2 regions of the Micromonospora sp. DT63 genome follow, and region 2 is predicted to be linked to the other one. Evidence: riboswitches for the same ligand, from Rfam matches in the RefSeq annotation. Region 2 holds a riboswitch; the other holds the start of a gene.
What was found. A riboswitch is a leader RNA that binds a small molecule or an ion and turns the genes downstream of it on or off. The one in region 2 is predicted to bind cyclic di-AMP.
Positions count from the first base shown of each region.

Region 1: it holds a riboswitch for cyclic di-AMP, as region 2 does, so the genes downstream of both, ACLQ27_RS22095 (C39 family peptidase) here and ACLQ27_RS24250 (transglycosylase family protein) in region 2, are expected to answer to the same signal.

Region 1 covers NZ_JBNCKQ010000006.1:118,359-125,585, forward strand. The annotation lists gene ACLQ27_RS22080 (acyltransferase family protein) at 1-102, shown strand, start outside; gene ACLQ27_RS22085 (hypothetical protein) at 196-567, shown strand; gene ACLQ27_RS22090 (hypothetical protein) at 693-1,460, shown strand; cyclic di-AMP (ydaO/yuaA leader) riboswitch at 1,744-1,885, shown strand; gene ACLQ27_RS22095 (C39 family peptidase) at 2,119-2,961, shown strand; gene ACLQ27_RS22100 (alpha/beta fold hydrolase) at 3,083-3,835, shown strand; gene ACLQ27_RS22105 (polysaccharide pyruvyl transferase family protein) at 3,854-5,182, opposite strand; gene ACLQ27_RS22110 (CDP-glycerol glycerophosphotransferase family protein) at 5,376-7,082, opposite strand; gene ACLQ27_RS22115 (bifunctional cytidylyltransferase/SDR family oxidoreductase) at 7,125-7,227, opposite strand, start outside.
Region 2 covers NZ_JBNCKQ010000007.1:50,229-57,455, forward strand. The annotation lists gene ACLQ27_RS24220 (GNAT family N-acetyltransferase) at 1-308, shown strand, start outside; gene ACLQ27_RS24225 (GNAT family N-acetyltransferase) at 305-886, shown strand; gene ACLQ27_RS24230 (helix-turn-helix transcriptional regulator) at 781-1,755, opposite strand; gene ACLQ27_RS24235 (VOC family protein) at 1,850-2,287, shown strand; gene dinB (DNA polymerase IV) at 2,345-3,532, shown strand; gene ACLQ27_RS24245 (hypothetical protein) at 3,649-4,008, shown strand; gene ACLQ27_RS24250 (transglycosylase family protein) at 4,102-4,794, opposite strand; cyclic di-AMP (ydaO/yuaA leader) riboswitch at 4,794-4,938, opposite strand; gene ACLQ27_RS24255 (peptidoglycan-binding domain-containing protein) at 5,399-5,887, shown strand; gene ACLQ27_RS24260 (peptidase inhibitor family I36 protein) at 5,972-6,373, opposite strand; gene ACLQ27_RS24265 (AfsR/SARP family transcriptional regulator) at 6,554-7,227, shown strand, end outside.

The DNA.
Region 1 (7,227 bases), on a different contig from region 2:
GCCGGGGACGACGCCCACCGCCCCGATGCTGTCGGGACTCAGGCCGGGCCCGGCGGGACCGACCAGACCGACAGCCGATCACCGTACGTCGACTCGCGCTGACACCGTCCACCCTGGTCAGCAGGGTCGGCGCGGCGTGCGCCGACACGCCCGTGGTCGGTGCGTCAGGGCCGGCCCGGCAGTAGCGTTGGGGACGTGCTTCCGGTCGCGCTCACCTGTCCGCTGTGGTGGGTGGCGCGCTGGGCTACGCGGGTGCTGACCAGCCTCGCCGCGGTCGCGACCCTGGCGGTCGGCGCGAGCCCGGCCTCGGCCGCCGTGCCACCGGTGAGCGCCGTGCCACCCCTGAGCGCCGTGCCAGAGGCTGCCGTGCACCCGGCCTCGGCGGTCGGTGCGAGTGCCGCCGAGGAGTTCGTCCCGGCCGGATCGTTCGACGCGCAAGCGGCACCGCCCGTCGACCAGGGCACCATCGCGACCGGCGTGCAGCCGGTGTCCGCGGCCGGGTCCGACCGGCTGCCTCTCGTCGACGCTTCGCGGCCCTGGGCTCCCCGGGGTCCGCCCCGGCGCTGAGTCACCGGGACACGCGTCCCGTCGTCGCGCCCTGTCGATCCGCCTGCTCCGACCCCGCCGATCCGTGGCCCGCCGTGGCCACGTCGCCGGGGCTCCCCCGCTTTGCTCTCCCCGAGGAGCCGACCGTGGAGACTGCCGTCTTCTACCAGTTCGTGACCGAGGTGCCGCAGGCCGCCGCCATCTGGTCGACCCTGTTCCTGCTGGCACTGGGCGTACTCGCCGTGCTGGTCGCCCGCCTGGGGGACCGCCCCGCGGACGACCCGGTCCCGGCCGCGCCGACCGCCCGCGAAATGGCCGCGGCCGAAGCCGACGACCTGCGCCGGTACGCCGAGGAGGTGGCCGTCGCCGCGACCGGCGCCGCCAGGACGGCACGGCGGCGACGCGATGCCTGGCTCACCGCTCAGGAACACGTGGAGCGGGCCTGGCTGAGGTACGACGAGGCGGACACCGCCGCCCGCCGCTTCGTCGGCTCTGGCGCGCTGCCCACTCCGCGCACCCCGCGGACACCCGCCGAGTACGCCTGCCGGGAGCGCTACCTGCACCGTGCGGCGATGGCGGCGTACTGGCGGGGCGATCTGACCATGGCGCAGCTCAGTGACGTGTTCGCCCACCGGCGCGGCTGGGATTCCCGGCGGCACCCGGCCGAGCAGGAGGTGCTGCTCAGCCGGGCGATCCGGGACGCGAGACTGGCCGACTACCAGGCCGCCGCCACGGCGGAGCGGGCCGCCTGGCGGGACGCGGAACTGGCCGCCGAGTCGGCGCGCACCCTTGCCGAGGAGGCGTACGCGGCAACGGCGCGGCTGCGGCCCAGCCCGGCCCTCGCCCGACCCGGGGCGAGCGGGGCGTCCCGTCCCGCCCCCGTGGCACGGTGGCGCCCGGCTAGCGCGAGTTGAGCCTGATCCGTTACGTGAGCCCGGTCACGTCGTTCGGAATTCGGGCGTCCGACGCGTTGTGCTCGATATTTCCCGTGATTGTGGCGCGTTATCGGCGGCCTGTCCGGTTGTCGCCCGTAGGCGTCTCCGTAACCGGTTGTCCCATCGAGTCACATCATCGGCAATACGCGCAGAAATTGCTGCACCGAATCGGGTTTACGCAGGCGAACCTGGCTTGGCAGGCTGCGAACAGGCCAGTAGTGTCGTCCCGTCCGGTGCGGTAACCGATCGCAACAGGCGACGCCGCGCCGACCCGCTCAATCGTGATTAACGAACCGGGGACCCATCAGTAAGTCTGGGGTGAATCCGCGAGCCACGGCCCGCGGTAGGGCGATCTTCCCGCCCGAATCCGTCAGCTAACCCGGTAGGCGGTGTCGGAAGGAGTTCCAAACCCGTGCAGCACCTTTCCACCCCTCGGTTGTTCCCACGCCTCCACGGCGCAGCGGTGCCCCCGCTCATCCGTCCAGTGACGGTGAGCTGACCCCCGGGTCATCGCCTTTCCCGCCCGGTCCCGCCGGGCGTTTCCCTGAGCGGTTCACCATCCGCGGACCACTGTCCGCGCGCTGGCGCCTGCCCGGATACCGGTCCGGCCCGTGGGTGTGCCGCTCTCCCCCGATCCGTGGAGGACCCCGTGAAGCACACCATGCAGCGTCAGCTCCGTCGCCTGGCGACCGAGCGCCGGTACCAGATCGTCGCCACCTCCGCCGCGGCCCTCGTGATCGCCACGACCACCGGCGCCCTGCTCACCGGCGCCGACGACGCGCCGGCCAACCACCGCACCGCGACCACTGTCGCCGAGATGCGCAGTGACACCGCCGTTCCCCTCGGCGACGCGCGCGACGCGTCCCCCAGCGCCGCGCCGACGACCGCCGCCCCAGCCACCAGCGCCGCGTCGCCCGCCGCCAAGGCCAGCGCCAACCCGGACCTGACCCGCAAGCCGCAGCCGCCGAAGCCGCCCGCGACCAAGGTGCTCGACTACGACTACGAGGCGCAGAACACGTACTACAACTGCGGCCCCGCGGCGACCCGCAACGCGCTCAGCGCCACCGGCATCGACCGCACCCAGGAGGAACTCGGTGCCGAGCTGGGCACCACCGAGATGGGCACCAACTCGGCCGAGGACACCACCCGAGCGCTCAACGCCGAGGTGAAGGGCTCCCCGTACCGGACCCGGATGTTCGCCGGCACGCCCAGCCCGGCCCAGATGGACCGGCTCCAGGCCGATGTGGTCAAGGCCATCACCGACGGCCGGGGCGTGGTGGCCAACGTCGTCGGCGACGCCACCGACACCGACGGCGGCTGGCACTCCTACGGCGGCGGTCACTACGTCGCTGTCGTGGGGTACAAGGACAACGGCCGGACCGTGCGGATCGCCGACTCGGCGAACCCGGCCGACCCGTCCTACTGGATCACCACGATCGACCTTGCCAACTGGATGGCCACCCGCGGGTACTCCGCCTGACCCAGGCACGTAGACCGCCGCGGGCGTCGTCCCCCACAAGGGGCCGGCGCCCGCGGCCGCATTCCGGCAGCCGCCATCGACGACTCTCGTACCCGGCCGCGAACCGTGGCAGACTGCGGCCGTGGTGGATGAATCGGGTGGCCGCACCGGTCGCCGGCCCGTCCTGCTGCTGCTGCACGGGATGGGGGCAACCGGAGACGTCTGGCTGCCGTGGGCGCCGTTGCTGGAGCAGCACTGGCCGGGGCGGTGGCTCGCACCGGACCTCGCCGGCCACGGCTGGTCGGCCCCGTTGCCGTCGTACTCCTTTGCTGGTTTCGCCGCCCGGGTCGCCGCCGGCCTCGCCCCCGACGACCGGCTCGTCGTGCTCGGGCACTCGCTGGGCGGGGTGGTCGGCCTGGCGCTGGCCGCCCGCGCCGCAGGGACACCTGTGGACGCGGTGGTCGGGCTCGGCATCAAGGCGCTCTGGTCGCCCGCTGAGCTGGCCCGCGCCGCTGAGCTCGCCGCATACCCGGTGAGCTGGTTCGCCAGCCGCACCGAGGCGGCCCGCCGCTACCTGCGCGTCTCCGGGTTGGGCGGCCTGGTCCCGCCGGATCATCCGATGGTGGACGCCGGGTTGCGTCAGGTCGACGGCCGGTGGCGCCTCGCCATGGACCCGACAGCCTTCGGCGTCGGCGAGCCCGACCTGGCCGCGTTGCTGGCGGCGACCGACGTGCCGGTGGTGCTGGCCCGCGGGGAACACGACCCGATGGTCACCGACGAGCAGCTCAAGGCGTACGGCGTACCTGTCGCCACGCTGCCCGGTCTCGGCCACAACGCACACGTGCAGGACCCGGCGGCCGTGCTGGCGCTGCTCGACCCGTACCAACGTGGGTGAGCTGGATGCGGTGGCTGGTCACCTGGCTCCGAGCGTCCGACGGACCCGGCCGGCGACGGCCTGCTTGATCCGCTCGCGCAGCGACTTCGCGTGGAGGGTCCTGACCTTCTCCTGGAGCATCCGGGTTTCGTCCCGCAGCCACTGGATGCGCGTCAGCAACTCCTCGGGAGAGTAGGCGGAGACCGGCCGGACCGCAGGGGGGTAGACGGTCTGACGGACCTGCTCGTCGAAGCGGATGGCGCTGTCTCCGTCGGCGAACGAGAGGCCGAGGTCGTGCTTGGCGAGGAACGCGGTGATCCGCTCGAAGCGCTCCTTGTGGCCGTCGTTCAGGGCCGTGTAGTCGGCTTCCGCATAGAGCTGGGCAGCGTCGACGTCGGCCGGCACATCGCGCAACAACCGGTGCGGGATGTCGAAGTATCGGGCCAGCTCCAGGGTGCGCGAGTCGTGCGCCAGCAGATAGCCGGGGATGCCCGAGATCAGCGCCGTGATGGTGCCGTGGATCCGGGTGCCGAAGGCGAAGTCGAACCCGGAGAGATACTCCATCCAGGGCCACGGGTCCATGAACATCCGCACCTTGTCCTCGACGAAGAGCGGGTGCGAGGTGTGGATCGGCATGTCGGCGGTCATTCCCCGCAGCTGCGGCGCGTCGCCGTAGAGCAGGGTGCCGAGGGTGTAGAGGTCCTGTGCCACGTAGCGCAGGTTCGGGTAGCGCCGGTGGTGGTGCAGGACGAGGGGGGCCAGCGCCTTGACGTACGGCGAGATGACGAACGCGAGCCGGTCGTCGACGCCCAGGGTCGCCTTCGTCTTCTCGATGCGCAGGCTGTCGCCGTGCAGGAACATCGACGGGCAGCCGATCTGCTCGACAGCCGAAAAACCCAGCTTGCGGAGGTAGTTCTCGGTGATCTCGCCGCGTACGCCGATGCTGTGCGAGCGGTCGAGCACCGCCCGGCAGAATGCGCTGACCGGCTCGTCGATCGGGCGGAGCTGCTCCAGGTCGCCGTCCACGTCGGTCTGCGCCCCGACTCCGAGCACCACCACCGGGATCTTCAGCCGTTCGATCAGCCGAGTCATCGACGTCAGCTGCTTTGCGTAGTCATGGCGGAACGCGTTGGCCAGTGGTATCACGAAGACGTCGTACTTCTCGTTGATCTCGTCGGCGTCGCGTGGGTCCGCCCGGAAGCGCGACGGGGTGATCTCAGCCGCGGAGGTGGCCAGGAGCTTGTGCGCGGCGTGGCTGAAGACCAGATTGCCGGTGTTCTTACCGATCCAGTCCCGCTCGTACGTCTCCTCGGCGCTGAGGACGTGGAACGGGCCCTTGCGGGCGCGCAGCAGGATCCGCTGATGCATCGGTGGCTCCACCTCTCGTCCGGCGGCGGTGGCGTCCGACCCCGGAGATCGTCCGGCAATGTTCCGGGAGGCGGCACATCTTCACCTCCAGGCCTCGCGATACTAGGCCACCGTCCGGCCCGTGCCCGCACGCGGCGAGCGTGCCGCCGTCGCTGTGCCGAGCAGCGTGTGGGAGGCGAGCCGGCCCGGCGGCTCAGGTGGTGGGGGAGACCGGCACCAGGCCCGGCTCGACCGGCCGTCCGGGAGACGGCGGGCTCCAGTCCGGCTCCAGCTCGCGCCGGGCGGCGTCCAGGAACGCGTCGGCGTACGACTCGGCCGGGAAGTCACCGAGGTAGCGCCCCCGGGTCGCCCAGCGCCCCGGTGCCATCGGGTCGGCGCCGAGCAGCTGGCCCAGCACCTCGTCCAGGTTCGTCATGTCCCGGTGCAGCACGTAGCCCGCGCCGGCCAGCGGGAACCGCTCGGTGAACCGGTCACCCTCGCCGCTCATGTCGGTCACCGCGAAGGGCTTGCCGGAGTAGAGGTAGTCCGAGATCACCCCGGAGACATCGGAGATCAGCGCGTCGGAGCGGTTCACGCAGTCCACCAGGCTCAGGTCGCGGCCGGCGGCGCCCCAGACGTGCGGCCGGCCGGTTCGCGCCCGGTCCGCCGCGAGCAGCTCGGTGAGCCGACCCAGCTGCCGCGCCGATGCCGGGTTCTGCGTGGTGTACGGGTGAGCGCGCAGGATGACCGTCGCGCCCCGGTCGAGCAGCTTGCGCAGCATCGGTTCGGCAACCGGCAGCGAGCAGTAGTCCGCGTCCGCGTGGTGTCCCGTCCAGGTCGGGGTGTAGAGCACCGTGCGGGGTGCCTCGGCAGCCAGGGGCTCCGGGCGTACGTTGATCGACTCGACCTGCGGGCGGCCCACTATCACGAACTTCTCCGCCGGGATCTGCACCCCGGCCCGGGCGTACCTGTCGATTGCGGCCGGGCCGGCCACGAAGATCCGGTCGAAGATTCCCGACACCGGGTTGGCGCTCGGCGCCTTGTCGCTGTCGCCGTGGTGGAGCTGAATGTGGGTGAGCTGGGTGAAGCGGATGCAGTGGCTGTTCTTCGCACCGTGGTTGACGTAGAACGCCACCCGCAGGCTCGGCGCCAGCGCCTCGTCCATCGCCCGCAGGGTGGGGCAGTAGACCACTGGCGCATCGGTGGCTGCGGCGATCGGGGCCAGGAACTCCGGCTCCCTCAGCACGACCATGAACGGCCGGCCGATCCGCTCCAGGTACGGCAGCCACATGGTGACCTGGTACTCCGAGCCGGGAGGCGCGGAGAAGTAGAGCACGAACTCCGGCTGGTGCCGGCGCAACGCCCGGCCCACCGCCCCGCCGCCTGCCGGCGGCCGGAACCGGCGCCGGGCCAGACCCAGCGCGATCGTGCCGGCGCCGGCGCCGACCAGCAGGGCCGCCGCGAGAGCGACCAGGGCCGGCATGGTCGCCGCGGCGGCCAGCGCCACCACGGCGAGGAGCGCGAGCAGCGCGTCGCCGAGGTGCGTGGCGATCAGCGTCGTCCAGGACCGCACCGGCAGGTTGGCCGCCTGGATCTCCTGGTTGCCGGCGTGCCGCAGCGGGCCCACCAGCAGCACCAGCCCGAGCAGCACCAGCGCGGCGGCGGCCAGCGCGGGGTCGAACCCACCGTCCAGCCGTCGGGCGTAGCCGACCAGGACGGCGGCGGCGATCAGTGTCGTCTCGGCGGCGGTGTCCGCGCCCTTGCGGATCCGTCGCTCGGCGGCGGTGGCGACGAGGGCGGCGACCGCCAGCGCCAGCCCCCAACCGGTCGCCCCGGTCAGCGCCACGACCAGGAAGGCCAGCACGGCCAGCCCGATGCTCAGGCACCGTGCGATCAGTTTTCGGACCAGGTCACCACGCATGTCGCTCCGTTCACCATCGTCCCGGTCAGCAGTGCTCGGCCGTCAGCCGACAGTCGCCGAGGCGGCGTTGGTCTCGTCGGCCAGCCGCGGCCTCTGGGCCGGCACGGCCTGCGCCGCTTCGCCCGGCGCCCGGCGCACGTCGATG
Region 2 (7,227 bases):
TGGCCGGTGAGCCGGTCGCGTTGGGCCTGGGGCCGCTCGGCGTGCTTCCCGCGTGGCAGCGTCGCGGCGTCGGCACGGCGTTGATGCACGCGGTGCTCGGCGCGGCCGACGCCCGAGACGAACCGCTCGTGGTGCTGCTCGGGCATCCCGGCTACTACCCACGGTTCGGCTTCCGGCCGGCCGTCGAGCTGGGCGTCACACCGCCACAGCCGTGGGGTCCGCAGTACTTCATGGCTCGGCCGCTGACCGCCTGGCGCGAGACCATCCGGGGCGAGTTCCGCTACGCCAGCCCCTTCGACGACCTGTGAACCCACCGCGCATCCGCCGCCGGCGAGCCGCCGACCTCGACGGCTGCGTCGCGGCGCTCGCCGACGTCCACCGGGTCGACAGCTATCCGCTGAACTGGCCGGCCGACCCGCACCGCTGGCTGCGCGAGCCGCACCCGGCGCGCGCCTGGGTCGCCGTCGACGCCGCTGGAACGATCGTCGGACACGTCGCGGTGCACCGCCTGCCCGACCCGGCGGACGAGCCGCACCCCGAGCCGGCGGCCGAGGTGGCCCGCCTGTTCGTGGCGCCGGCCGCCCGCGGGCTGGCGCTGGGCAGCGCTCTGCTGGCCCGGGCCCGGCGCTGGGCGGACGCGCGCGGGGTGCGTCTGGTGCTCGACGTGGTCGCCGACGGCGCCGCGGCCGTCGCCCTCTACGAGCGCACCGGCTGGCGGTGCACGGGCACGAGCACGGCATCGTGGGCCGCCCCGGACGGCAGCCCGGTGTCGTTGCGGCGTTACACGGTGGGCTCCGACGCCGGCCCGGCCAGCGCCGCCAGGCGGCGGGCGAGCCGGGCGGCGGCCTCGCGCAGTTCGACGGGCTCCAGCACCTCCACCTCGTAACTCAGGCGGGCGATGTGCGCGGCGAGCCAGTCCAGGCTGTCGCCGCCGACGACGAGCACGCACCACCCGTCGCGGTCGGCCTCCACGCGCCCCACCTGCGGCGGCACCACCTCCCGCACGCGTTCGGGCGGAGCGTGCACCCGCACCCGGGCGAGATGCCGGTAGGGCGCGTCGGTCACCGACCGCTGCACGAAGGCGATCGGATCCGGATGTTCGCGCGCCGCAAAGCGCCAGGTCGTCGCCACAGTGGCCCGCATCCGGTCCAGGCGGAACGTCCGCCAGTCGTCACGATCGACGTCCCAGGCCATCAGATACCAACGACGGCCGGTGGTGACCATCCGGACCGGCTCGACCGTCCGCTCCCGTTCACCGCCGTCGCGGCCGGCGTAGCGGAACCGCACCCGCACGGCGTCCCGACAGGCCCGGGCGAGGGTCACCAGCAGCTCCGCGTCGATCTCGACCACCGGGCCGATGAGCGTCTCCGTCCAGCCGTGCACCGCCCGCACCTCGGCGCGCAGCCGCGCCGGCATCACCTGGTCCAGTTTCGTGAGTGCCCGCAGGGCCGCCTCGCCCGCCCCGGCGACAGTGCCTCCCGACGCCAGTCGCAGGGAGACCGCCGTGGCGATCGCCTCCTCGTCGTCCAGGAGCAGCGGCGGCAGCCGGGTGCCCGCGCCGAGCCGGTAGCCGCCGCCGACGCCAAACGAAGCCTGGACGGGATACCCGAGGGCGCGCAGGCGTTGCACGTCGCGGCGCACACAGCGGTCGGTGACACCCAGCTCGGCGGCGAGCTCGGTGGCCGTCCACGACGGCCGCCGCTGCAACAGGGCCAGCGTCCGCAGCACCCGCTCCGTCGTCGCCTCCACAGTCACCCGCCGATCGTTGCACGAATAGCGGAACGACCCTGTCCGCCATCAGCGAGAGGGTGGCAGCATGACCAGCCAGACCAGGAAAGAGGGAGCTGTCATGGCCCGCGAGGTGCAGATAACGTTCGACGCCGCCGACCCGGCCAGCCTGGCGGCGTTCTGGGCCGCGGCCCTCGACTACGAGTTGCAGGGACCGCCCGGCGACTTCGACTCGTGGGACGCCGCACTGGACGCGATGGGTGTGCCGCCGGAGCGACGCAACGACGCGTCGGCGGTGGTCGATCCCAAGGGCGCGGGGCCGCGCCTGTTCTTCCAGCGCGTGCCGGAGGGCAAGCAGGCCAAGAATCGCGTACACCTCGATGTGCGGGCCGCCCCCGGGCTCACGGGTGACGAGCGGATGGCGGCCCTGGAGGCGGAGGCCGAACGGCTCGTCGCCCGCGGCGCCACCCGCCTCGAACGGCACGAACCCGCTCCCCCGCTCGGCGCCGGTCACCTCGTGCTCGCCGACCCCGAGGGCAACGAGTTCTGCCTCGACTGATCGCGCGTTCCCCCAGCTCACCGCCGCGATCACCGGACGTCGTGCGAACATGTGTACGTGTCGAGCGGCGCCCACATCCTGCACGCCGACCTGGACGCCTTCTACGCGTCGGTCGAGCAGCGCGACGACCCGCGCCTGCGAGGGCGGCCGGTGATCGTCGGCGGTGGTGTGGTGCTCGCCGCCAGCTACGAGGCGAAGGCGCGGGGCGTCCGCAGCGCGATGGGTGGCCAGCAGGCCCGCAGGCTGTGCCCGGACGCGATAGTGGTGCCGCCCCGGATGGCGGCGTACACGCAGGCCAGCCGGGCGGTGTTCGAGATCTTCCGGCAGACCACCCCGCTGGTCGAAGGGCTCTCCATCGACGAGGCGTTCCTGGACGTGGGCGGTCTGCGGCGGCTCGTCGGCGCACCGGCCGACATCGCCGAGCGGCTGCGCCGGGAGGTCCGCGACCGGGTCCACCTGCCGATCACGGTGGGCGTGGCCCGGACGAAGTTCCTGGCGAAGGTGGCCAGCGGGGTGGCGAAACCGGACGGGCTGCTGGTCGTCGCGCCCGACGCCGAGGTGGAGTTCCTGCACCCGCTGCCGGTGGAACGGCTGTGGGGCGTCGGCCCGGTCACGGCGGCGAAACTGCGGGAGCGCCGGATCCGTACCGTCGGGGAGGTGGCCCGGCTCGGCGAGGCCGCGCTGGTGTCCCTGCTCGGGGCGGGCGCCGGCCGGCACCTGCACGCCCTGGCCCACAACCGGGACCCCCGGTCGGTGCAGGTGGGCCGCCGCCGGGGCTCGATGGGCGCGCAGCACGCGTTGAGTCGTACGCCGCACGCCCCCGCCGAGCTGGACGCCATCCTGGCGGGCCTGGTCGACCGGGTCAGCCGGCGGATGCGGGCGGCCGGGCGGTCCGGGCGCACGGTGGTGCTGCGGCTGCGCTTCGGCGACTACACCCGGGCCACCCGCTCGCACACCGTCGGCAAGGCGACCGCGGACACCACGGCGCTGCTGGGCGCCGCGCGGGCGTTGCTGCGGGCCGCGCTGCCGGAGATCGAGCGCCGCGGAGCCACCCTGATCGGCGTCTCGGTCGGCAACCTCGACGACAACCCGGTGCAGCCGGAGCTGCCCTTCGACGTCGACACCGGGGCCGACCTGGACGCCGCGGTGGACGCGGTACGCGACCGGTTCGGCTCGGCGGCACTCACCCGGGCGGTGCTCCTCGGCCGGGACCCGGGTGTCGAGATGCCGCTAGTGCCGGACTGAGCCCCGTGTGGGGGGCCGGCCAGCTGCGACCGGAGACACATCACAGCAGGTCGACGGTTTAGCCGGCGGCTCACGGGTGACCCTTGGGGGGGAACAGCCTGACGAGGGGGGCCACCATGTCCGACGACACCAGCAACCGACCGAGCCGGCACGCCGAACGCCCGCACGACGTGACCGACCCCCTGCTCTGGCAGTTGGCGGTCGACGTGCTGAGTGCCCACGAGCCCGACGAGGAGGGCCACTGCCGCAACCTCCAGTGCGCCGGCCAGTCCTGGCCGTGCTCGGCCCGCGCGGGTGCCGAGCAGTCGCTCCGGCTGGCCCGCAGGACTCCCGGCGCGGTCGAAATGACCATCGGCGGTGACGACGCCGGCACGGGCTGGCCCGGCGAGGCCGCGGCACCCGCCGGCCGGTGGGACCGCAGCGCCAACGCGGTGGCGTCGCGCCGGGAGTCGAGGGCCTCCGCCCCCGCGGCGTAGCCGCGACGACACCCGTTGCTCAGAGGCGATCAGCGCCCGACGAACGACCGAACGCTCGGCCGGTGACCCGGCCGAGCGTTCGTGTGTCGTACGTCAGAGGGCGAGCCGCTGACCCGGGAAGATCAGGCCGGCGTCGGCGCCGATCAGCTGCCGGTTGCGCTCGTACAGGGCCTCCCAGCCGCCCGCCTGGTGGTGGCTGTCGGCGATCTCCGACAGGGTGTCCCCCGGCTTGACGACGTACGTGTCGCCGCCGGCCGCGGGGGCGGTGCGCTCGTGGTTGCGGGTCGCCGGCCGGTCGCCGCGCGACGACCGCTCCTTCGGCGCGGTGGACCGGTCCTTCGGCGCGGTGGACCGGTCCTTCGGCGCGGTGGACCGGTCCTTCCCGGCGGTGGACTTCGAGGACTTCGCGGCGGAGCCCGACGAGCCACCCTTGCGGCCACAGGTCGGCCACGCGCCGATGCCCTGCCCGTCGAGCACCTTCTCGGCGATGGCGATCTGCTCGCCGCGGCTGGCCAGGTCGGCGCGGGCGGCGTACTTCTTGCCGCCGTAGCCGGCCCAGGTGCCCTGGGAGAACTGCAGGCCGCCGTAGTAGCCGTTACCGGTGTTGATCTTCCAGTTGCCGCCGGACTCGCACTGGGCGATCGCGTCCCAGTTGACACCGGCCTGGGCCGGGGCCGCGGGCCCGAAGAGGGCGACGGCGCCGGTGACCGCGCCGACGGCCAGGGTGCCGACGGCGACGCGGCGGGTGGTGACCCGTCGATGACGGGGCGTGTAGACAGACGTCATGTGTGGTTCCTCCACGCCGGCGAGGTGAGCTGTCGGGTTCGGGCCGAGGAGCCCGGCCGCACGGTGGCGGCTTCACCCCGAGGTGACATGCACCGAGGAACGTGGGTCCCCCGCTCCTGCCCGGGGTTCTGGTATCCGACGACCGGGGGCAGGATTTGGCGTTGCCGGTCGTGGTGTCCACGGTGGTGGACTCGACCGACGGTAGGCACGGTCGGTGACCCTCGCCCAACGCTTGTGAACTTGTTCACCGGTGCACGCGGGGCGCCTCTGCCAGCGGTTGCGGACGACGCGCGGCTGTGCACCGACCATGATGGACCGATTCCGATCAGGCCCGGATGTCACCGTCCGTACGCAGCCCGGAGGTGATGCGACGGAGCAGTTCGACGTGTCCGGGCGACGCGGAGGACCGGGTGTCGTGACCGAGAGCGGAGTAGACCACCCCGGCTGGGACCGAGGGCGCGCGCCCACACCGGTGGGCGGGTGGCGCCGCCCTCCTCGTGCGCGCTCCTTGCGAATTGACGTTCGGGCAGGAAACCGTAGATCGGCGGCCGCGATGCTCGAAGACGCACCGGGTCGATCCCGGTAACCTTCCCAGGAGGAGAGCATGTCGATCCACCGGAGCCGCATCGGCCGCCGCAGCGCCGCCGCCACCCTCGTGACCGTCCTGGCCAGCGCCGGCCTGACCCTGCTCGCACCGACCGCCGCACAGGCGTCCAGCCCCTGCACCAGCCTGACCTTCTACCGGGTCGGCGGCTATCCGGGCGGCGCGGACATGCACGTGCCGACCATCGGTTGGCAGACCGGGAACAAGCAGTGTTATCTCACCTACGGCCACTCGAACTCGGCCGTGCTGGTGCTTCAGGAGGCGCTGAACAACTGCTACTCGCAGTCGCTCTCCCTCGACGGCAACTACGGCTCGAAGACCCGCGAGGCCGTCCGGTACGCCCAGCACCGCATCAACCAGGACATCGTGTACGCGAACATCGCCGAGGACGGCGAGTACGGCCCGCAGACCCGGGCGTACATGGGCTTCGCGATCTTCGGGGTCAACGGCGGGGCGGTCATCCCGAACGTCTGCTACTACCCGGGCTGAGCCGCCTGACGGCGCCGGTCGGAGTCCCCCGTGGGATTCCGGCCGGCGCCGTCGTGCACCCCCCTGCCCGGTTCGGTCCGCGGTTCAGCAGACGCGGACCGCCTCGATCCGCTGGTTCCAGCTCCCCCCGATCGCGGCCGTGTCGTACGCCAGGTTCGCCCGGTAGCCGTAGGCGTGCTGGTAGCCGAGCAGGCCGGTGGCGTTGGCGTTGTCCCAGAAGGTGGAGACGGTGCCCGACGGCCGGTTGTTGATGATCGACTGGGTCCGGTTGCGGAAGTACGAGGGCAGCGGAACGTCGTTGCAGCCGTTGTACGGGCCGTCGAGCAGGAAGATGTCCCCACTGAAGTTGGTCCCGGCGTACAGGCAGAGCAGACCCGAGGGGCAGGCGTAGTTGGCCTGGGCCGGGCTCGGGGCGACGGCGAGCGTGGCGCCCACGGCAACCACGCCGAGCAGGGCGGACGTGAACCTTCGCAGAGCACTTCGCACGATGGTGACCTCCGGTGTCGTCACGACCGGACGGGCCGTGAGTCGAATTGCCGACATCGCGTTGATCGATGCCGCTGTGCCACCATGATCTGCGCGGCAGGTCGACGAATTCCTGCCGGAACCTCAATCCGGCCGCTCGTCGGCGGATTGTCCGACTGGCGGCGCGGCGAGCGGCGGTTCATGGAGATTCGGGTCCTCGGGCCGGTCGAGGTCTGGGCGGACGGCCGCCTGGTCGACGCCGGAGCAGCCCGCCAGCGCGCCGTCCTGGCCGCGCTGGCGGTCGATGTCGGCCGACCGGTCCACGTGGAGTCGCTTGTGGACCGGGTCTGGGGCGACGCGCCACCGCCCAGGGCCCGCCACAATCTGCACGTCTACCTCGCCCGGCTCCGCCGTGTGCTGGCCGACGCGGGCGCACCGGACGCTCTGGTTCGACGCTCTGGCGGGTACCTGCTGGACCAGCCACCGGAGGCAGTGGACGGTCAGCACTTCGACTCGCTGCGGCACCGGGCCGATCGGCTGGGTGACGACGATCCCGAGCGGGTGGAGCTGTTGCGCCGGGCGCTGAAGCTGTGGCGCGGCGAACCCCTGGCCGGGCTGACCGGCGAGTGGGCGGCGCGGGTCCGGCAGGACTGGCACCGCCGGCACACCGACACCGCGGTGCAGTGGGCCCGCGCCCTGCTGCGGCGGGGCGAGCCGGACCCGGTCATCGACCCGCTGACCCGGCTCGCCGACGACCACCCCCTGGACGAACCGGTCGCCGCCGTGCTGCTGCACGCGCTGGCCGCGGCCGGTCGCGGCGCACAGGCGCTGGCGTACTACGCCCGGCTGCGGGACCGTCTCGCCGACGCGCTCGG